2 linked regions of the Myxosarcina sp. GI1 genome follow. The protein of the gene in region 1 interacts with the protein of each later gene in a pairwise test. Links are inferred from orthologs where the notes say so. Each region holds a gene or a part of one and is shown in the gene's direction. Other genes may lie near its edges. The genes, in order: KV40_RS14930 and KV40_RS18180.

Region 1 (14,400 bases):
ACCGCAACCCCCTGCGCGTTTATTAATTACCGCAGTACGAACGGCAGTAGCAAAGTCATTGTCACCAGAAGCACCACCAGAGTTAATCAAACCGCTACGTCCTGCATAACAGTTGAGAACCTGATAGCGAGTCAAATCGATCGGGTGGTCGCTAGTTAGTTCGCTATACACTTTATCGTGAGTTCTGCCGTATTTATTACCAGTGGCTTTAGCAACTGCGGTATAACCCCCATTGCATTCGGGTAGCTTTTGCTTGATAATATCTGCCTCTATAGTTACGCCTAGATGGTTGGCTTGTCCTGTAAGATCGGCAGCTAAATGATAGTCTTTATCTTGTTTGAAGGCATTATTGCGTAAATAGCACCAGAGAATAGTTGCCATGCCTAGTTCGTGGGCGCGGGCAAAAGCTTTACTAACTTCCTGTATTTGTCTGGCAGAACCTTCCGAACCAAAATAAATCGTCGCGCCGATGGCAACTGCGCCTAAGTTCCAAGCTTGTTCGACGCTGCCAAACATAATCTGATCCGAAGCGTTGGGATAGGTTAGCAGTTCGTTGTGATTGAGTTTGACGATAAAGGGAATATGGTGGGCATATTTGCGAGACACCATACCCAAAACACCCAAAGTAGTAGCAACGGCATTGCAACCGCCTTCCAGTGCTAATTTAACAATATTTTCTGGATCGAAATAAATTGGGTTTGGTGCAAAAGAAGCTGCGCCAGAGTGTTCGATACCTTGATCGACGGGCAAAATAGATAGATATCCCGTGTTTGCCAATCTGCCTGTAGAGTATAGCTGTTGCAAACTACGTAATACTTGAGGGTTGCGATCGCTTTTGCTAAAAATGCGATCGACAAAATCAGCGCCTGGTAAGTGCAGCATCTCTTGGGAGACTTTTGCTTCATAAGTTAGCAAATTTTCGGCTTCATCTCCGAGCCAGGAAGCAATGGATTTGGGTGCAGAAAAAGTAGCAGTCATAAGAAATGGTTATTATTCTAACAATCTCGATCCTTACGCCATTTATTATGGCAAAAGGTTTATTTATCTAATATTTTTTTAGTATAGTTTCTAAGAGTGCTGAGAGCCGATTTGAAGTTAGTAAAAAAGCAGTAAATTAAATATTTGTAAACAAAGTATTGACAAAATTTTGGATTTTTTTTGGTAAAGATAATTTAACGATATAGTACATACTTCTTAATAAATCTCCTCAGAAAGCGCGAAAAGTTTTAATCTAAAAGCTGAACTATAAGTAAAAACGATAATTAAAATCACATGAGTGTAACGGCAAGTGGTGGCAGTTCATTAGCCCGTCCTCAACTTTATCAAACAGTTACGGTATCTACAATTCTGCAAGCAGAACAGCAAGACCGTTTCTTAGAAAGAGGCGAACTTAGAGAATTAACAGAATATTATAAATCTGGGGCAAAACGCTTGGAAATTGCCCAAACTATAACCAACAACGCCGACCTAATCGTTTCTCGGGCGGCAAATCGAATTTTTTCTGGCGGTTCTCCTATGTCTTATTTAGAGAAACCAGAAGATGTAGAAGAAATGGCTGTGGCTTCTCCCAGCGGCAATACCAATGTCCAGGGAGAAGTAATATCTTATGTTGAAAAAAAAGAAGATAAAAACGATAGCAGCGGTATTTTCGGTTCTTTGCGCTCCTTATTTAGCGGTGGTTCGGGTCCAGTGCCGCCAGGTTTTAGACCGATAAGCGTCAGTCAATACGGACCTGGCAATATGCAAAAATCTTTGCGAGATATGGCATGGTTTTTGCGTTATATCAGCTACGCGATCGTGGCGGGCGATCCAAACATTTTGACAGTTAACGTCAGAGGACTGAGGGAAGTAATCGAAAATGCCTGTTCTACTGATGCTACAGTAGTAGCTCTACAGGAAATGCGAGCGGCGGCTAAAAAATACTTTCAAAGAGACGAAGAAAGTACAGAAATCATTACTCGTTATTTCGATTTAGTAATCAAAGAATTTAAAGCACCCACACCTTCAACCAAACTGCGTCAGCGTCCTTCAAGCGATTTGCAGGGTTTGGAGTTACCTCAAAGTTACTTTAATGCTTCTGAAAGACGACAAAAGTTTGTCATGAAGCCTGGTTTATCTACCAGCGAAAAACTGGCAGTAATTAAGGCAGCCTATAGGCAGATTTTCGAGCGAGACATTACTCGCGCCTACGGACAGTCTATTTCTTATCTGGAATCCCAGGTTAAAAACGGCGATATTTCGATGAAAGAGTTCGTGCGCCGCTTGTGTAAATCGCCTCTATACCGCAAACAGTTTTTCGAGCCGTTTATCAATAGTCGCGCCTTAGAACTGGCTTTTCGTCACATACTAGGTCGCGGTCCTTCCTCTCGCGAAGAAGTACAGGATTATTTCTCTATCGTTTCTGAAGGTGGACTATCGGCTCTAGTAGATGCTTTAGTAGATTCTAAAGAATACGCTGACTACTTTGGGGAAGAAACGGTTCCTTACCTACGCGGTTTGGGACAAGAAGCCCAAGAGTGTCGCAACTGGGGCATGCAGCAAGATCTGTTTAACTACAGCGCGCCCTATCGTAAAGTTCCTCAATTTGTTACTACTTTCGCGCAGTATAATCGCCCTCTACCAGACCAACATGTTTATGGTTCGGGCAACGATCCGCTAGAAATTCAGTTTGGGGCAATTTTCCCGAAAGAAACTCGCAATCCCAGCACTAGTCCCGCACCGTTTAATAAAGACACCAAGCGTCTGTTAATTCACCGAGGTGCGGGTATTGACAACCAAAATAGCAATCCTGGCGCGAGAGGAAAATTCCCAGGATCTTTGGGAGCTAAGGTATTTCGTCTCAACAACGAACTACCAGGAGCGAGTAATGGCAGTAGCGTAAAATATGCCGAAAGCACTACTCAAGCTGTAATACGCGCCTGCTATCGTCAGGTATTCGGACGAGATGTTTATGACGGACAGCGTTTAAAACAAGCAGAAATTAAGCTGGAAAACGGCGATATCAGCGTTCGCGAGTTCATCAAGATTTTAGCCAAATCTGATGTCTTCCGTAATCTCTATTGGTCTTCTTTGTATGTAGTTAAAGCTATAGAATACATGCATCGTCGCCTCTTGGGTCGTCCTACTTATGGTCGTAAAGAGATGAACTCTTACTTCGATCTGGCATCGAAAAAAGGATTCTATGCTGTAGTCGATGCGATGATCGACAGCACCGAGTACGTCGAAGCCTTTGGCGAAGATACCGTTCCTTACGAGCGTTATTTAACACCTGCGGGCGTACAGTTGCGTAAATTCCGTCCTGGCGCGATCGAATCGGGAATTGGAGCGAAAGTTGAGAAAGTAGAAACTCCTCGCTTTGTCGAACTCGGACAGGTTTCTACAAGCCGCACCGAGCCTGAAGTCAAACAACGCATTCAGCAAGGTGTAAGAGCCAAACGGGAACAGCAGAAAATCTTTAAGCTCACTACTACGGTAGATAAGGTAGCTGTAAAAAATGCGATCGCCGCAGCTTATCGTCAGATTTTCGAGCGAGACATCAATCCTTATGTAGTGCAAACTCAGTTCTCAATTTTAGAAAGTCGTCTGGGTAACGGAGAAATTAACGTTAAAGAATTTATTGAAGGTTTGGGTTGTTCCGAACTATACATTCGAGAATTCTATACTCCTTATCCCAACACTAAAGCGATCGAATTAGGAACCAAGCATTTCTTAGGACGCGCTCCTTTAAACCAGAAAGAAATCCAAAAATACAACCAGATTTTGGCTTCTCAGGGAATTCGCGCTTTTGTCGGTGCGATGGTCAACTGTATGGAATACCTACAGGTATTTGGCGAAGATACCGTTCCCTATCGTCGCTATCCAACCTTACCCGCAGCCAATTTCCCCAACACAGAGAAGCTATATCAAAGATTGACCAAGCAAAGCGACGATATTGTCATTCCTAGCTTTGGACCTACTAAATTCAAAATTTAGCGGTATTTGTTTGATAAATTAGCGATTGGCAATTGTTAGAGATGGGGATGGTGAGTTTTACTCATCGTCACCCGCTATCAATTGGCATAGATAGCTTATGCTACTCTTTTACTAAAGTGAGGAAGTAGAGGATTTTTCTTTTGCCTTACTTAAAATTTATAGCTGAGGCGATCGCTTCGTCCCTCGTTTCTGAAGAAGATTATTATTTTTTGTTAAGAAAAAATAGCTTTTTAGAACCAAATATCGCAAAATAATTGAGTTGGGTCGATTCAACAATTGGCTCGAATGTTAGTCTGTACCAGATCGCTTACTCGATCGCATCTGTAAAAATATAGCTAACTTAAAGCAACTTTGATTAATGAACTTGTCTTTATGTAAAAGTTTGTTAATGTAATGGCTACCTTTGATATATTCGGTTTGACTAACTGCAATACTATTTTGTAGCTGAAAGTTAAAAACTAATTAGCAAAATAGAGTAATCTAAAATCTGAGGGGTTTAACCAGCTAAAGTTAGTTAGATTTGTTCGGCTAGCTTTATTACTCTAAAACTACAACTCAAGTAGGTCATATAGAGTAAAAATAAAAAGCTGGAAACCTTGTTTGAGAAACACTATCTCTTGGGGTAGCTCATCCATTATTTGATTTCATTGTATTGGGAGGAATCCATCGATGAGTATTGTCACGAAATCAATCGTGAATGCCGATGCTGAAGCTCGTTACCTGAGCCCAGGCGAACTAGAAAGAATCAAGTCTTTTGTTACTACTGGCGAAAGCCGTCTGCGTATCGCTCAAACTCTAACCGAGTCTAGAGAACGCATTGTCAAGCAAGCTGGCGATCGACTATTTCAAAAACGTCCCGACGTTGTTTCTCCAGGCGGTAACGCTTACGGTGAAGAAATGACAGCAACTTGTTTGCGGGATATGGATTACTACCTGCGTCTGATCACTTATGGTGTAGTTGCAGGAGACGTTACTCCTATTGAAGAAATTGGTTTGGTTGGTGCGCGGGAGATGTACAAATCTCTTGGAACCGATGTCGGTGCTATGGCTCAAAGCATTCGTGAAATGAAAGACGTAGCAACTTCGATGATGTCGGCTGACGACCAAAACGAAGCAGCTTCTTACTTCGACTACGTTATTGGGGCTATGCAGTAGCATTTAGTTGCTGTTAACCAAACTAACTCAAAATATCGATCGCAAATTCTAAAAAAGATACACTAACTTATCGGTGTTAAAGCATTTAAGACTAGGTAAGATAAGGAAATAAAATTATGCAAGACGCAATTACCTCTGTTATTAATTCCGCTGACGTTCAAGGCAAGTATCTCGATGGTTCTGCCATGGACAAGCTCAAAAACTATTTTCAAACTGGCGGACTGCGCGTTCGTGCAGCCAGCGTAATCAGTGCTAATGCAGCGAGTATTGTCAAAGAAGCAGTAGCTAAATCTCTACTGTATTCTGATGTTACTCGTCCTGGCGGAAATATGTATACTACTCGTCGCTATGCAGCCTGCATCCGCGACTTGGATTATTATCTTCGCTATTCTACTTACGCTATGTTGGCTGGCGATCCCTCGATCCTAGACGAGCGCGTACTCAACGGTTTGAAAGAAACCTATAACTCTTTAGGCGTACCTGTTTCTTCTACAGTTCAAGCCATCCAGGCTATGAAAGAAGTAACTGCTAGCTTAGTTGGTGCTGATGCTGGTAAAGAAATGGGCGTTTACTTTGACTACATTTGCTCTGGCTTGAGCTAAACTAAACCTGGTTTGAAAGTCGTTCATAAATAGTAGTCGCGTTGGTTCGGGAAGTCTAGAGTGAGTGCTAGTTCTAATGAAGCTTAGGATAAGCGATCGCATCGGTCGGCAATAAGTTTTGACGATCTAGTATTGACTTTTGACTCCCGAACTTTAGCGTTTTTAGGTCATCAAACGCTGCGGAATGATGACAATCGGTAGAATTTTTTGACAAATTTACAAAAACCATAATTTTCATCAGGGTTTAACCTTGGTATCCCAAAAGAAAATAATTTAATTAAGAAAAATAGGAGAAGAAAAACTTATGAGAATGTTTAAAGTTACTGCTTGCGTTCCTAGCCAGTCCAGGATTCGTACGCAAAGAGAGTTACAAAACACCTACTTTACCAAACTCGTTCCCTACGATAACTGGTTCCGCGAACAGCAGCGCATCATGAAAATGGGCGGCAAAATTATGAAAGTAGAGCTAGCTACGGGCAAGCAAGGAATGAACACGGGCTTATCATAAAATTTATTACATTACAAAATTTAATTTAATCAAAGGGGTCGATCGCGACCTCTTTTTATTTTTTGTCTGTTACTTTTGATAGGGTAAGCAATTTAATAACTAAAACCGTGAGGCGATATCTACGATATTTAATTCCCTTTGTCGATCCTCAAGTCAAATCTTGGTCGTGGGAGGCTCGATTATTAAACTGGTTGACCTGTATTTGGCTGTTAATTGGATTAGTTACCTTGGTATCTGCATCTTATGCCGAAGGAATAGTTACTTTTAACGACGGACTGTATATTCTCAAAAAACAGCTGATCGGTGTTTTGCTCGGTATTTTAGGTTTTAATTTAGTATCCAGACAGTCACTAAAAAAAACTCTTAAGTCTGCCCCTTGGATGGTATTAATCTGGCTGCTGTTAATTTTGGCAACTTTAGTTCCTGGTTTGGGCAAAACCACTATGGGAGCGAGCCGTTGGATTGCTATCGGTCCTTTTTCTTTACAGCCTTCGGAATTAATCAAACCGTTTTTAGTTTTACAGGCTAGCTATTTGTTTTCACGTTGGCAGGTATTAAAACCGAAAGTAAAACTAGTCTGGTCGATCGTTTTTGCCCTCATGCTGCTGGGAATTTTAAAGCAGCCTAATTTGAGTACGGCTGCTTTGTGCGGTTTGAGCCTGTGGCTGATTGCCCTATCTGCCTGCCTGCCCTGGCAGCAGCTAATTGGCTCTGCTATTGTAGGTTCGACTCTCGCGAGTATGAGTCTTGCCATCAATTCCTATCAGCGCGATCGCATCGTGTTTTTTCTCGATCCCTGGCGAGACTATCACGGCAAAGGATATCAGTTAATTCAAAGCTTACTGGCGATCGCTTCAGGGGGAATTAGTGGCGCGGGATTTGGACTATCGCAACAAAAACTGTCATATTTACCAATTCGCTCGACAGACTTTATTTTTGCCGTTTATGCTGAAGAATTTGGTTTTATTGGCTGTCTATTATTTTTAATCTTGCTTTTAGGTTTTGCAACCCTGGCTTTAAGAGTGGCAATTAAATGCCGTCAAGCCATTCCCAAGGCGATCGCTATAGGTTCAATGGTCTTGTTAGTCGGACAATCTCTAATAAATATTGGTGTAGCTACGGGGACTTTACCAACTACGGGTTTACCCTTACCGTTTTTTAGCTACGGAATAAACTCTGTCGTAGCTTCATTGCTGTTAGCGGGATTGCTGGTAAGAGTTGCCAGAGAGAGCGATCGAGCTGTGGTAATCGATCTCAAGCCGTCTCTGCGTTCGTAAATTAGAATACTAATGTACGGCAAAAATCATTATCCTATTTAAAATCTAAGTATTTTTATTTAGATGAATTAGAATGGTTCGAGCGTTAAAGAAATTGCTTTAGATTATCATCGCCAATCAGAATTATGCCAGACCCCAAACCCCAACAGACTGATTCGGCAGCTTCAATTTCTAGCAGTAATAAAATTTATTCTCCTGGTGCAATTGTCGGACACTACCAAATTGTACGGCAGTTGGGCAAAGAAAAAGCAGACAAAATCTATCTGGCTAAAGATTTAAAACTAGAGGGGGATGCGCGATGTGTTATCGAGCAATTAGTTGGATTGGATTTGAATAGTTCTGAATCTAAAGACGAAGTCAAAGCCTGCTTAGTTCGACAACTAGAAGTTTTTCAAAGACTGAGCGATCGCCTGCAAGTTCCTCAATACAGACACTTTTTTATTGACAAAGGGCAAATTTATTTAGTTAGAGAATATATCAATGGTGAAACACTAAAGCAAAAAATAGAAGGTCGCACTTTTAACGAAGCGCAAACAATACATCTACTGCACGACGTACTTAAAACTTTAGATTTAATTCACAAAAACAACCTCATTCATCAGGCGATCGTCCCCGCAAACTTAGTCGAACGCCAAGAGTTAAATAGTTACGCGCTAGTCAAATTTAGCGCGTTTAACCCTTCCCCTAACGGCGGTTCGAGCAAAATAACTGTATATGCTGCCAATAATGGTTATATAGCACCAGAACAACAAATAGGAAAACCAAGATTTAGCAGCGATATTTACGGATTGGGCAAAACTGCTATTTATGCTTTGACAGGACTATTACCGCGAAATTTAAAACAAACCAGCACGGTTTGGTATCGCTGCTGTCAGGTCAGCGAGAGGTTGGTAGCAATTATTGAAAAAATGACTGCTGCCAACCACACCCAACGCTATCACAATGCTTTAGAAGTTCTTGCCGATCTCAAGCCTTTATTGTTTGTAGACCGAGTAATAGACGGACGCTATCGCATTATCAGACATCTACAGCAAAAAGGCGCAATCGATAGTTATCTTGCCGAAAATTTACGCCGCTCCTATCAGTCTCCCTGTATACTCGAACGAGTAGAATTGAGCGGTTGCGATGCTGTAAGCTGGCAAAAAATCGAGCAGAGTTTGACCGCACAGCTTGCAGTTTTAGAAAAGCTCAATGATTGTCCTCAAATACCCCAGCTATGGGATCATTTTCAACAAAATGGTGAGTTTTACTTAGTTAAGGCTTATGTTGGGGGCAAAAGCCTCAGACAAATACTATCAGCACGCAATTTTTCCGAAGCTGAGGTATTAAATTTTCTTAAAAGCGCGCTCGCCGCATTAGCATTCGTACACAAACAACGTATAATTCATCGTTATATCAGTCCAGAAAATTTACTAATTGACGATCGCCAGCGAGTTGTATTGACGGGACTGGGAATTTTAGAAGATATTCAAGTTTCATGTCAGAGCAGCACGGACGAACGCCAAACTGACTATAGTGAATATTTTGCTCCAGAACAAATTGCCGGCAGAGCAACCTTAAGCAGCGATATTTATGCTTTAGGCATAATCGCTATTGAAGCTCTGACGGGAATCGAACCCAAACATTTCAAGCACGAGCAAACAGCAAACTTTCTGAGGCAAAAAGCAATAGTCAGCAACCGCCTGACAAAAATAATCGCTAAAATGACTGCTTCAGATGTTGGTAAACGCTATCAAGCGGTAGAAAAAGCAATTGCAGATCTGCGTAAAGTAAAAGTAAAGGTTAAATCTCAACGAGTCTTTACTGGTAAAACTACTGCCTCAAGCTCTGGAGAGCTTCGCCGTTCCGAAAGTCGCTGGAGCGACTCGCCTTCGCCAAGCGAAGACGGCGGACTCCAGTCCGCGTCGGGACGCTCCAGCGTCCATTCTGAAGAAACCTCAGAATTTCGACGCAATAAACTCGAGCGCTCCGATTTAGTACTTGTTTTCTCCAAATGGTCGTTACAGCCAGGTCAAATATTAATCGCAACTTTAGGAATTGTTAGCTTACTGGCTAGTATTGAATTTGCTTTTCCGTTTCTCAGACCAGCATATTATTGGTATCGCGGCAGACAGCTTCTTTCACAACAGCCTCAAATTGCTTTAAACGCCTTTGCGCGAGCTACAGAACTACAGCCAAACAGTTATTTAGCTTGGGAAGGTAAAGGAGATGCTTTATACAACCTCAAATACTTCAATCGCGCTCTAACGGCTTACGATCGCGCTGGTGAATTAAACGCTAACGATTTTCAAAACTGGCAAAAACAAGCAGATGTTTACTATCGTTTGGAAAAATTTCCCCAGGCTCTAGCAGCATACAATCGCGCACTAAAGCTAAAACCAAGCGATCGTGCCGTCCTCAATAGTAAAGGTAAAACCCTGGAAAATTTACAGCGATACGAAGAAGCTCTATCATTTCATGAAGCAGCGTTGAAGGGCGATCGCCTCAATGCCGAGTTTTTAAGCGATCGCGCTAGAGTTTTGATTAGACTAGGTCGCTATTATGACGCGCTAGCGGTATTAGATCGAGCTAGAAACATCGAACCCAATAGTCCCCAACTATGGCAGGATAAGGTTTTTGCCCTGCAAGCTCTCGGTCGGTTTGATGAAGCCGATCGCACTTACCGCGATGTTATTGCCACCTATCAGGATTTAGTCGAACAAAGCCCCGCCAACTATAGTCTATGGCTGGCAAAAGGCGATTTTTTGACTCAGTTACGCATCACTCAATCTCAAAACTTGTTTGCTAATGCTGCTACCGACAAAGCTTTTTCTTCCCCCTTACAAATTCAGAGTAAGGCAATAGCAGCTTACGAAGAAGCAACTGCCATCTCACCCGAATCTTATCTAGCCTGGATTGGTAAAGCCAAAACATTCCTAGCCGCAGGTGAATATCGGGCAGCCTTAACCGCATTGGATCGCGCCTCGGAAATTCGTCCCCAAGCCGACCGACCATGGCAAATGCGCGGTTCGATTCTCAAAGATGGCTTGGAACGCCCCATAGCAGCAGTTACAGCTTACGAGCGAGCAATCGAGCTAAATCCCGATTATGCCGCACTGTGGCGCGACCGCGGTCTGGCACTGATTCAGGCAGGTCAATACGCTCGGGCAGTTGCTTCTTTTACCAAAGCCAGTCAACTCAATCCTCAAGACAGTGAAACCTGGGTGGGTTTTGCCAATGCTTTACAGGCAGTCGGTCGTCAAGAAAAAGCTATTAACGCGATCGATCGCGCTTTGGACCTCGAACCTCAAAACCCCTTACTGTGGCAGACTAAAGGTTCCATCTTGACCGAGCAGCAAAACTACGATGCCGCCTGCGATACCTATCGAAAGTCCCGTCAGTTTGCTCCCGATTTTGCTCCTATAACTCAGGCGATGAACATAGTCGGTTGTCGGATGAGTGAGGAGTGAAAATATAATCCATAATCCAATAAAGTCAGGTATTCACTTAACTAAAATTTGGTTTGATAATGATATTATCGAGCTAAAAATTGATGTTTCAGATGGTAACTCGTTATTCTCAAATCGAGTATACGTTAGCTACTCAAGAATTGCCAATGTTATCACGGAACTCGATGTATTTAAAGACCAAGTCTACGGAGGGGTACTAGATCTTAGATTTGGGGAGTTTGGACTAGAGTATGCTAATGGAGCATTTCATGCACGGCTTCATTTTGCAAAGCCAGGTAAACTCTACATTACTTGCAAACAACAATCGGAGTTTAAAGATTTTTCGGTCATGAAAGCAGCTAGTGAGGCAACGCTTTACTTGAAAACAGAACCTGCTCTCCTAAACAATTTCATAGACGCTCTAAAGAGCTTATATAAGGAACGAGGAGAGAAGGCTTATCTTCAAGCGATATAAAGAAATATACTTCTAAGCTTGACGGTTTATAATAAATGAATAAAATTAGCGACCGCGCTTTAAGTATTTCATTTCTACCTATTTAGTAGATATAGTCTTGTAACGCTTTGACCTCCATTGGTTCTGACTGTAGCGAACGAATCGCGGCGACGGTGGCTTTTGCTCCTGCAATGGTAGTTACGATTGGTAACTTGTAGTCTAATGCCATACGACGGATTAACCGCGCATCGGTTTGAGATTCTTCCCCAGTAGGAGTATTAATAATTAACTGAATCTGTTTGTTTTTAATCCAGTCAACCACATGAGGACGACCTTCATGTAGTTTGAGTATGATTTCTACATCTTCAATGCCGTTTTGTTGTAAGACTTCTTGCGTACCAGAGGTAGCCACCACTTTAAATCCTAGCTCGATAAAATCTTTAACTACGGGGACGATCTCTTCTTTATCGCGATCGTTCATGGAAATAAATACCGTTCCCGACAAAGCCAGATTGACCCCTGCCGCAATTTCAGCTTTAGCAAAGGCTTTACCAAAGTCGGTATCGATACCCATAACCTCACCCGTAGAACGCATTTCTGGTCCTAATAAAGTGTCGCTATCGGGGAATTTATTAAAGGGCAACACCGCTTCTTTAACGGCAATATGTTGGGGAATAGTTTCTTTAGTAACTCCCAAATCTGCTAGAGTTTTGCCCGACATGATTAAAGAAGCTAGTTTGGCTAACTGTACTCCCGTAGCTTTGGATACATAAGGGACAGTACGGGAAGCGCGAGGATTGGCTTCGAGAATGTATACTTGTTCTCCTTGAACGGCATATTGAATATTCATCAAGCCGACTACATCTAGAGCGTTGGCTAGCTTTGCCGTCCAGTCGCGAATGGTTGCTAAAGCTGTCTCTGAAAGCGAAGTATAGGGAATCGAACATGCCGAGTCTCCAGAATGTATGCCAGCCTGTTCGATATGTTCCATAATGCCGCCGATAATTACTTTGCCTTCTTTGTCGCACAAAGCATCGACATCGACTTCAGTTGCATTTTCTAAAAACTTGTCAATCAAAATTGGGTGGTCTGGTTCTACCTCTACCGCATAAGTCATGTAACGTTTGAGTTCGTTATCGGAATAGACAATTTCCATTGCCCTTCCTCCTAAAACGTAAGAAGGTCGAACTACGACGGGATAGCTAATTTGATTGGCAATATTTAAAGACTCTTCATAGCTTCTAGCAATGCCGTTGGGTGGCTGTTCGATTTCTAACTTTCTCAAAATCTGCTCGAATTTTTCGCGATCTTCGGCAGTATCGATCGAATCTGGAGAAGTTCCCCAAATTTCTGTTTCCGTTGCTTTTGAGGTTACAAAAGAACTTTCCAGCCGAGCTTTAAATAAGTAATTCTGTAAGGGTATAGCCAATTTTAACGGGGTCTGTCCGCCAAACTGAATGATGATACCTGCTGGTTGTTCGACTTCAATAATATTGAGAACGTCTTCTTTAGTTAGGGGTTCAAAATAGAGGCGATCGCTGGTATCGTAATCGGTAGAAACGGTTTCGGGATTAGAATTGACCATAATCGTTTCGTAACCCGCTTCTGAAAGAGAAAACGCCGCATGACAACAGCAGTAGTCAAACTCAATTCCCTGTCCGATACGGTTGGGACCACCGCCTAAAATCATTACCTTAGATTTCTCCGAGGGTTCGATTTCCGACTCTCCTTCTTCGTATGTAGAGTAATAGTAAGGAGTAAAGGCTTCAAATTCTGCCGCGCAGGTATCTACCAACTTGTAGACGGGTAAAACTCCCAACTCTTTACGATAGGTGCGAACCTCATCTTCGGTCTTTTTAGTAGCAAAGGCAATCTGGCGATCGCTAAATCCCTGCTGTTTGATATAGCGCATCTCCTCAGCGGAAATCTTTTTAAAACTGGTGCGTTTGAGAAACTTCTCGCTTTCTACCAACTCCTGCATCTTATCTAAAAACCACATATCGATTGCCGTCAGTTCGTGGATTTCTTCGGGAGACATTCCCAACTTCATGGCATGATAGATACTAAAGATGCGTTCGGGGTTGGGGGTACGCAGACGCGCTCTAACCTGGGGAATTGAAGGCAGAGTTTCTTTTTTGTCGCAGCCAAAGCCATAACGTCCCGTTTCAAGCGATCGCAGGGCTTTCTGAAAGGATTCGTTAAATGTCCTGCCAATTGCCATTGCTTCCCCTACAGATTTCATTTGCGTAGTGAGAATGGGTTTGGTGCCAGGAAATTTTTCAAAGGCAAAGCGAGGAATTTTGGTAACTACATAATCAATTGTCGGTTCAAAGGAAGCAGGAGTCTTTTTGGTAATATCGTTGGAAATTTCATCGAGTGTATAGCCTACTGCTAGTTTTGCCGCAAATTTAGCGATTGGAAAACCAGTCGCTTTAGAAGCCAGTGCCGAAGAACGAGAAACGCGGGGGTTCATTTCAATAACAATTACCTCGCCGTTTACAGGATTGACCGAGAACTGAATGTTAGAACCACCCGTCTCTACGCCAATTTCACGAATAATCTTCTTAGAGTAATCTCGCAGACGCTGATATTCTTTATCTGTAAGAGTTTGGGCTGGAGCGACGGTAATTGAATCCCCCGTATGTATCCCCATCGGATCGATATTTTCGATCGAACAGATAATCACTACGTTATCTGCTAAATCCCTCATTACTTCAAGTTCGTACTCTTTCCAACCTAAAAGCGATTTTTCTACCAGAATTTGCGAGACTGGTGAAGCGTCAAGACCAAATTGAGCCATTGTTTCGTATTCTTCCTGGTTGTAGGCAATACCGCCTCCAGTACCGCCTAAAGTATAGGCAGGACGAATAATTAGGGGATAGCTACCAATTTCATCGGCAATTTCTTTGGCTTCGGCAATATTGCTGACAATCCCCGAAGGACATACGGGAACGCCAATTTTTGCCATTGCATCTTTAAATAACAGGCGATCTTCGGCTTTTTC
Region 2 (7,285 bases), on another replicon or contig:
TTTCTGCCGCAGCATTTAGAGAAGTGATTTGACTATCTAAGTCGGTAGTAATTACCCCATCGCCAATACTATCGAGTACTGTAGACAGCCACTTTTGACTTTTTCTCACCTGTTTGTCCCGTTCGTGTTTGTAAAGAGCAATTTCAATCGTAATTTTTATTTCTTGTTCCTGAAAAGGTTTGAGAATATATCCGTAGGGTCGGCTTTTTTTAGCTCTTTTCAGAGTGTTAGTATCGGCATGAGCGGTAATGTACACTACAGGAATATCTAATTGTTGTGAAATTATGTTAGCTGCTGCGACTCCATCCATGTCTCCAATTAATCTAATATCCATCAAGATTAAATTTGGACGGATCTGCGCTGCTTTAGCAATAGCTAACTCGCCAGAGTCAGCTGTATCGGGAACGTTATATCCTAAAGCTTCGAGAATTACCTGTAAATCTTGAGCGACAATAGCTTCATCTTCTACCACTAACAAAGTATCGATCATATAAAACTAATATAAGCGGTTGTTGGAAAAATCTTAGCTTATTTTGGTCAAAATTTGCTCTTTAGATTAAATTTTGAATAATTATCAGGTGTTGGACAAAGTTATTTTATACTTCGTTCCGCCATCGGTAGTTACTTCAACTGTACCTCGAAGTTGGGCAATTAAACTTTTAACCAGTTTCAATCCTAATGTTTGGTTATTATTAAGGTTAAAATCTGTTGGAAGACCTTTACCATTATCGGCAATGGTTAATACGAGGTTATCGTTCTCGTTAACTGCAACTATAACTTTAATTTCGCCTCTATAGTTTGGTGCAAAAGCATGCTTGAGAGCATTAGTAATTAACTCATTGATAATTAAACCACAGGGAACTGCTGTATCAATATCTAACAAAAAGTCATGCCTAATTTCTGTGTTTAAAAAAATATCTTTTTTTACTAATAAATACGAGGGAAATATGGTACTAATTAGAGCTTTTAAATAATCAGAAAAATTAATTTGAGTAACATTTTCCGATTGATAGAGTTTTTCATGAATCAAGGCAATCGCTTGAATTTTATTTTTGAGTTCATTTAAATGAGTGACGGCGGAAGATTCTTTAAGCACATGGGTTTGAAGATTTATTAAACTGCTAATAATTTGTAAGTTGTTTTTTACCCGATGATGTATTTCTTGAATGCGAAGCTGTTTCTGTTTTAAACGTGCAGCTATTTTACGCTCTGTAATATCTTCTACTATATAAGAAAAATTGGCAAAATTAGAAGCTGTAGCGTTATTAAACTGCTCGTTGTTAAAATTAATGGGAGAAATATTGACTGAAATATACTTACTCTCTTGCTCTACTGAATGAATATATTCAAAATAAATCGGTTTGTTTTCACGTTGGCTTCGATAACAGCTATCTAGCCAGCGATCGACTATTTCTGCATCGGCTATATGCTTCCTCAACGAACTACCAATAAATTTCTGTCGTTCCAAACCAAAAAAGTGTGCTGCAGCAGTATTACCTGAAATGTGTATTAGATCTTTATTGTTACCGATTAACTCTACGACTCCCATAGCGGAGCTATTGCTATTATAAAAGCTGCGAATAATTGAATCATATTGTCGCACCTCTCTTTCCGCCTGTTTGCGATCGCTAATGTCTAAAGCCACGCAAGTAAGACCTACTAAATTTTGCTCTTTATTCCACAATGGTTCGACAGCTAAATCGTAGTGAAATGTTCGATCGTCAATAACCAGAAATATTTCTTTTCTAGTACCGACTTTAGCGTCTAAAACTTTTTTCTTAATAGTTGCCAGAGTGCGAGCGTTTTCGATTGAAAAAGCTTCTGTTTCTGACTTGCCTATCAATTGCTCGCTCTGATATTTGGCAAAAGCATTGTACATCCAGGTATAGCGCAGTTTGGTATCTTGAGTGTAAACGGCAATTGGCGAGTTTTTGAGCGTAATTCTAAACAGTTCTTCGCTTTGCCGCAATGCTTCCTGAGTTTTGACAAGATCGCTAATGTCTCTGCCTACAGATTGAATTTCAGCTAACTCGTTGCGCTCGTTGAATATAGCGCGATAAACCCACTGCATCCAACGTATTTCTTCGTCAGTCGCGGTTCTAAATTCTACCTTGCCTACAGGATTTTGAGGAGTTAAAGATTGCAAAACTCGTTCGACTTTGGATTCGTCTTCAGGTAAAGCAACACTCTGCGCTACCTTACCGACAACTTCTTCTTTCTGGCGTTGAAAATAGTGGCAATAAGCCTGATTGACAAAAGTTATTACTCCATTGCGTTCAAATCTAACAATTAGTTCGGTTTGATCTTCTACGACCAAGCGATAGCGTTCTTCGCTTTGACGCAACTGTTTTTCTGCATGTTTGCGGCTGGTAATGTCCTGCATCTGAGCGATAAAATATTTTGGATTTCCCACCTCATCTTTGGCTAAAGCGACATCGAGCAAAATCCAAACTGCCCGACCCGATTTGTGAATATAGCGCTTCTCCAGTTGATAGCTGTTAATTTCATTTGCCAATACTTGTCGGACAAATTCTAAATCAATGTCAAGATCTTCTGGATGAGTAATATCCTGAAACTTTAGCTGTATCAGTTCGGCTTCACTATAACCAATAAGTTTGCATAGAGCGGGATTGACTTTAAAAAATCGTCCTTTTGTAGTCACTAAAGCCTTGCCAATCGCAGCAAATTCAAAAGCCCAACGTAACCGTTCTTCGTTTTCTTTGAGTTCTTGAGATAACAGTTGTCGCTGCTTATCGATCGCATTTAATTTCCAAGCGAGTTTCCACACTAAAATACTCAAAATCGCAATTTCTAGTATTATTCTTAGGACAATTCTTTGTTCTAGAGCGATAACATTGCCTTTCAAAGCCCACCCGAAAAACCAGGCTAAAAGTAGGGGTATTATCATCACTAATGGCATTAGCCAACGCGCTACCATGCCCCCGGCGCTATTTTCAGAGATAACGCTCATCCAGCCCTTATCGGCACGAGTTCCTAATAAAGCCAAGGCTGATAAAATAAAGCCTAAAGCGGTGTGAATCGCCATTCCCGTACCAGAATTAACGCCATAAAAAAAAGTAAGATCGTATATGTGACCTAGGATGGCAGTCAGAGAAATCGCCGCGATCGCTACTGCCAAAAACTGAGCGGTAAGATAGTTTTGTAAAGTTAAAAATAAAATCGCCCCATTAAACCAAAAAAAACATAAAGCTGTATTTGGAGACATTCGCCCTCGGACAACTGCATCTACTGCATTGGCATCTACCCTGAAGGAAAGCAAATCCGTACCCAAATCTAGCTGAAAGCCATATTCGATCAGAGTCAAACAAGTAAATAAAATAACCAGAATCGGTAAAAGATACAAGCAATAAGTGACTAATAGGCAAATTCGACGTAGATTTTGATGCGTCGCTTTGGTTTGGCGATAATGCCACAGCAGCAGAGTCATTCCTGCCAAAATAAAGCCAAGAGCGGTACTTATTTTCATAGTTACCTGTCCTGGAAAAATACTTGTTAGTGCTGCTATCTCAAAGCACCAACCAAAGATAACCACACCGCCCAAACAAATAACTAGAATTGACAACATTACCGAAATCGAGCGCAATCTGAGACTAATTTGGGTTGACTGTGGCTCTAACGAGAAACCAATATTGTTTGTCATTTTAATTTTTAAAAGAAATTATTCAGCGGGCGATCGGACGCAAAAGTCGCTCACAGATCTAGATAATGGTTAATAAAAACACTTGGAGCGATATATATTGAGAATAATATTTTGATTTAAGTACTTAAATTAAAATATCTTTAAATTAAATTATTATTTGTTGACAAAAGAGGATTTTTCTAGGCTCGATCGTGAATAAACAAAGCCTGAATGGTATATAGCAATTCTCATACTCGTGAGGTCAAAATCTAGACTTAAAACAGATCGTTCAATTCTTAAAGCCTAGAGCTTAGAGCCTAAAGCCTCACTAATACAAGGAGTACCTCATGTGACCGAGAAGTGCTATATAAGCTTTTTTTGAATTAATACAAATATATTAAAGACAGAAACTAATTCTGGTAAGCAAATATAAATAAAATTTGTCAACTCTTATCATTTTTCTAACAATTAAGCTAGAATTCGCCAGAACCTGCTTAAAAAAATTGAGAAATTCAATTATGTCTGCACTTCCTCAGCCAAAACCTCCCGTCGAATCATTTCCCCATCGTCGAGCAACTCAGTATCGGCAAACATTTGTCAACCGCGATCGGAAAACGGCAACTACCCCTACTACTAAATTAATCGAGGCAAAACCTGCCAGGCTTAGGCTACTAATGAAAATCCAACAAGGTTCTTTTGGACTAGCTCTCGCATCAATGGCAAGTAGTGTAGGACTGTATTTGGCAACTGTAAGTATTCCCCAGGTTTGGAGTCAGGAATACCAGTATTTAGAGACTTTGCAGCGTCAAGAGCGACAGTTGACCGAAATCAACGAAACTCTTAAATATCAAATGGCAAGACAAGCCGAACGCAACAACAGCGGCATAACTACGTTTGAAGAAGATAGTGCGGTTTTTGTCACTCCTGCGGAAGTAAAGCCAAAACCTATAAAAAGTTCCAGTCGCGATCGCCGTCAAGAAGTTGCTTTTAAATATGCCGCTCCTGGCTATTAAAATTTAGAAAATAGATGCCGTCTGTTGACCGTACCGATGATAGATGCGATTGAAAGGCAGGTTGTCTGCATTTTCTAGTAAAGAGAATAGATCGGGCGGTCATAAGACAAGCTAGGCGCGATCGAATGTTGTTAGCTCTATTTTTATTAACTTAGCGATGAGAAACCTCAGAACGGAGCGACTTCAAGCTTCAAATCGACAGCGATTTACTACCAAATCTGGCAATTATGTTTTTCGAGCGATTTTAGTTTGGGGAATTTTAGTTTTAGGAACCTTGGCACTAGCAGCAAGGCTATTTTATCTGCAAGTTGTCGATCCCGTGATTACTTACGAACAAGCACCAGATGGTAAATCTCTGACTCAAATTGCTAACGATCAGCAGACAACGAAACTAGATGTATATATTCCGCGTCGCCAAATTGTCGATCGCGCCAACAATGTTTTAGCTACCGACAGCCTTACCTATACTCTTTACGTTCATCCCTATCTATTTAAAAGGAATTCTATCGACGTACCAGCAACAGAAATCGCCAAGGAATTAGCTGCCATTTTAGAAGATCGAACACCCGCCGAACTAGAAAAAATCTTTAGCAAACAAAAATGGGGAATTCAACTAGCAGAGAATTTGCCCGAAACCAAGAAAGCTAAAATTATTGCTCTACAAATTGACGGCTTGGATTTGAGACAGCAGTATTCTCGTTTTTATCCCCATCAGGAAATGGCTGCCGAAGTAACAGGCTATGTCAATCGCGATAGTACCCGTAGTCCCCAGGCAGGAGTAGAATTTACTCAACAACAGTTGTTAGAACGACCTCCAGTTCAGTGGCAGATGAAGCGCAGCTATAGCAATAACGAACTGGTGTTTCATCCAGGGGATTTGGGGCGAACCCAAAAGTTATTTAATTTTGACGATCTCAGACTTCAGCTAACTATCGATCTCCGTTTACAGCAGATGGCTCGACATGCCTTAAAGCAGCAAATGGAGAAATATAAAGCAAAAAGAGGCGCGGTAATCGTCATGGATGTTAGAAACGGTGCGATTTCTGCCCTGGTATCAGAACCGACTTACGATCCTAATAAATATTTTGAAAATTACGACCTCGGACTATTTAAAAACTGGGCAATTACCGATCTTTACGAACCAGGTTCTACATTCAAACCAATTAACCTCGCTTTGGCATTAGATGCAGGGGTAGTTACACCCCACGATACTGTAGATGATACTGGCAAAATAAAAATTAAAGATGCAACCGTTAGTAATCACGACTATGCTACAGACGGAGCCAGGGGCAACATCAGCCTAGCGGAAATTTTGCAGCACTCTAGCAACGTGGGCATGATTAAAGTGATGAGTCGTCTCAATCCTGCCAAGTATTATCATCTATTGCAAAAGCTCGGTATTGAAGACAATTTAGAGTTTGATATTCCAGGCTACACTCCAGGCAGACTCAAAGATGAAGTAGAATTTACCGTTAGAGCGATCGAACCCGCAACGGCGGCTTTCGGTCAGGGTTTTTCCCTAACTCCTTTAAAGTTAATTCAGCTACATGCCGCGCTGGCAAATCAGGGAAAATTGGTCATTCCTCATGTAGTTAGAGGGTTAGCCGACTATAATGGCTTTTTACATTATTCTCTGCCTACTCATAGCGAACCAGTTTTTACTCCTAAAACCGCTCGTGCTGTTTTGCAGATGATGGAACAGGTAGTTGAAAAAGGTAGCGGTTATGCTGCTAAAATTCCTGGTTATCGCATTGCAGGTAAAACAGGAACATCGCAAAAAGCCAATACTGAGGGTGGTTATGATGAAAGCGCGAAAATAACAAGCTTTGTAGCAACTTTTCCCGCCGAATCTCCTCGTTATGCAGTTTTAGCAGTCGTAGATGAGCCTCAAGGCGAATATACTTTTGGTTCTACCGTCGCCGCTCCCATTGTCGGCTCGGTCATTGAAAGTATTATCAATATAGAAGGTATTCCACCTAGTACCGCTACGCGAAAGTAGCAAGTAGCAAGTAGCGAGTAACAAGTTTCTACTCTTGCCTCTTGCCTCTTGCCTGTTACCCGTTACCCGTTACCCGTTACCCGTTCCCTAAATTACTTTTAATTTTTAACTTTTGATTTCCGCGTAGCGATACTAGTGACAGCGATCGCACAAACCAAAGAATTCTAAAGTGTGATAGTAAACCTTAAACTGATGGGATGCTTCTAGACGATCTTCTAATTCGTGTACGGGACATTCATCAATAGGAACTGAAACCCCGCAGTTGACACAGGTAAGATGGTGGCGATCGCTCCTTACAGGGCTATAAACCGATTCGCCATTAGATAGAGTACGCACCTGAACTTCTCCCTGTAGTTTGAGAGCTTCAAGTGAACGGTAGACCGTAGCCAGTCCCATATTCTGTTTGCGATTGCGTAATTCGATATAGAGGTCTTGAGCCGAAATAGAGCGTTTTAGATTTTGCAGGATGTTAATAATTCGCTCCTGAGATCGGGTGCGTTGCGCTTTCATGATTGGTGTTGGATAACGAGCCTGACTCTATATTACAAGGTCGGGCTATTGCATTTGAAAGGTCAATTACGATCGCCAACAAAACTTGGTTTAGGCGATCGCGCTTTAAGAGACAGCAATTTT

Evidence for each region.
Region 2: the proteins of KV40_RS14930 (region 1) and KV40_RS18180 interact in binary tests that used the Escherichia coli proteins (3 or more experiments, as listed by UniProt). The link is inferred for Myxosarcina sp. GI1 from one-to-one orthologs.

What each region holds. Positions count from the first base shown.
Region 1 is NZ_JRFE01000019.1:171,522-185,921, reverse strand. The notes cover bases 5,432-8,429. They hold KV40_RS14930 (FtsW/RodA/SpoVE family cell cycle protein), read left to right. Parts: upstream 5,432-6,344; coding sequence 6,345-7,514; downstream 7,515-8,429. Other genes in these bases: KV40_RS14925 (tetratricopeptide repeat protein), read left to right, coding at 7,640-8,429; KV40_RS14935 (phycobilisome linker polypeptide), read left to right, coding at 6,034-6,237; apcB (allophycocyanin subunit beta), read left to right, coding at 5,432-5,729. Outside these bases: KV40_RS14955 (class I fructose-bisphosphate aldolase), read right to left, coding at 1-978; KV40_RS14950 (phycobilisome rod-core linker polypeptide), read left to right, coding at 1,273-3,972; KV40_RS14945 (allophycocyanin), read left to right, coding at 4,642-5,127; more of apcB, read left to right, coding at 5,244-5,431; more of KV40_RS14925, read left to right, coding at 8,430-10,963; KV40_RS14920 (hypothetical protein), read left to right, coding at 10,953-11,417; carB (carbamoyl-phosphate synthase large subunit), read right to left, coding at 11,500-14,400.
Region 2 is NZ_JRFE01000024.1:177,656-184,940, reverse strand. What follows is about bases 4,248-7,231. They hold KV40_RS18180 (penicillin-binding protein 2), read left to right. Parts: upstream 4,248-4,810; coding sequence 4,811-6,652; downstream 6,653-7,231. Other genes in these bases: KV40_RS18175 (Fur family transcriptional regulator), read right to left, coding at 6,785-7,162; KV40_RS32315 (hypothetical protein), read left to right, coding at 4,248-4,653. In the rest of the region: KV40_RS18190 (PAS domain S-box protein), read right to left, coding at 575-3,661; more of KV40_RS32315, read left to right, coding at 4,159-4,247. UniProt on the Escherichia coli protein: Essential cell division protein that catalyzes cross-linking of the peptidoglycan cell wall at the division septum. Required for localization of FtsN.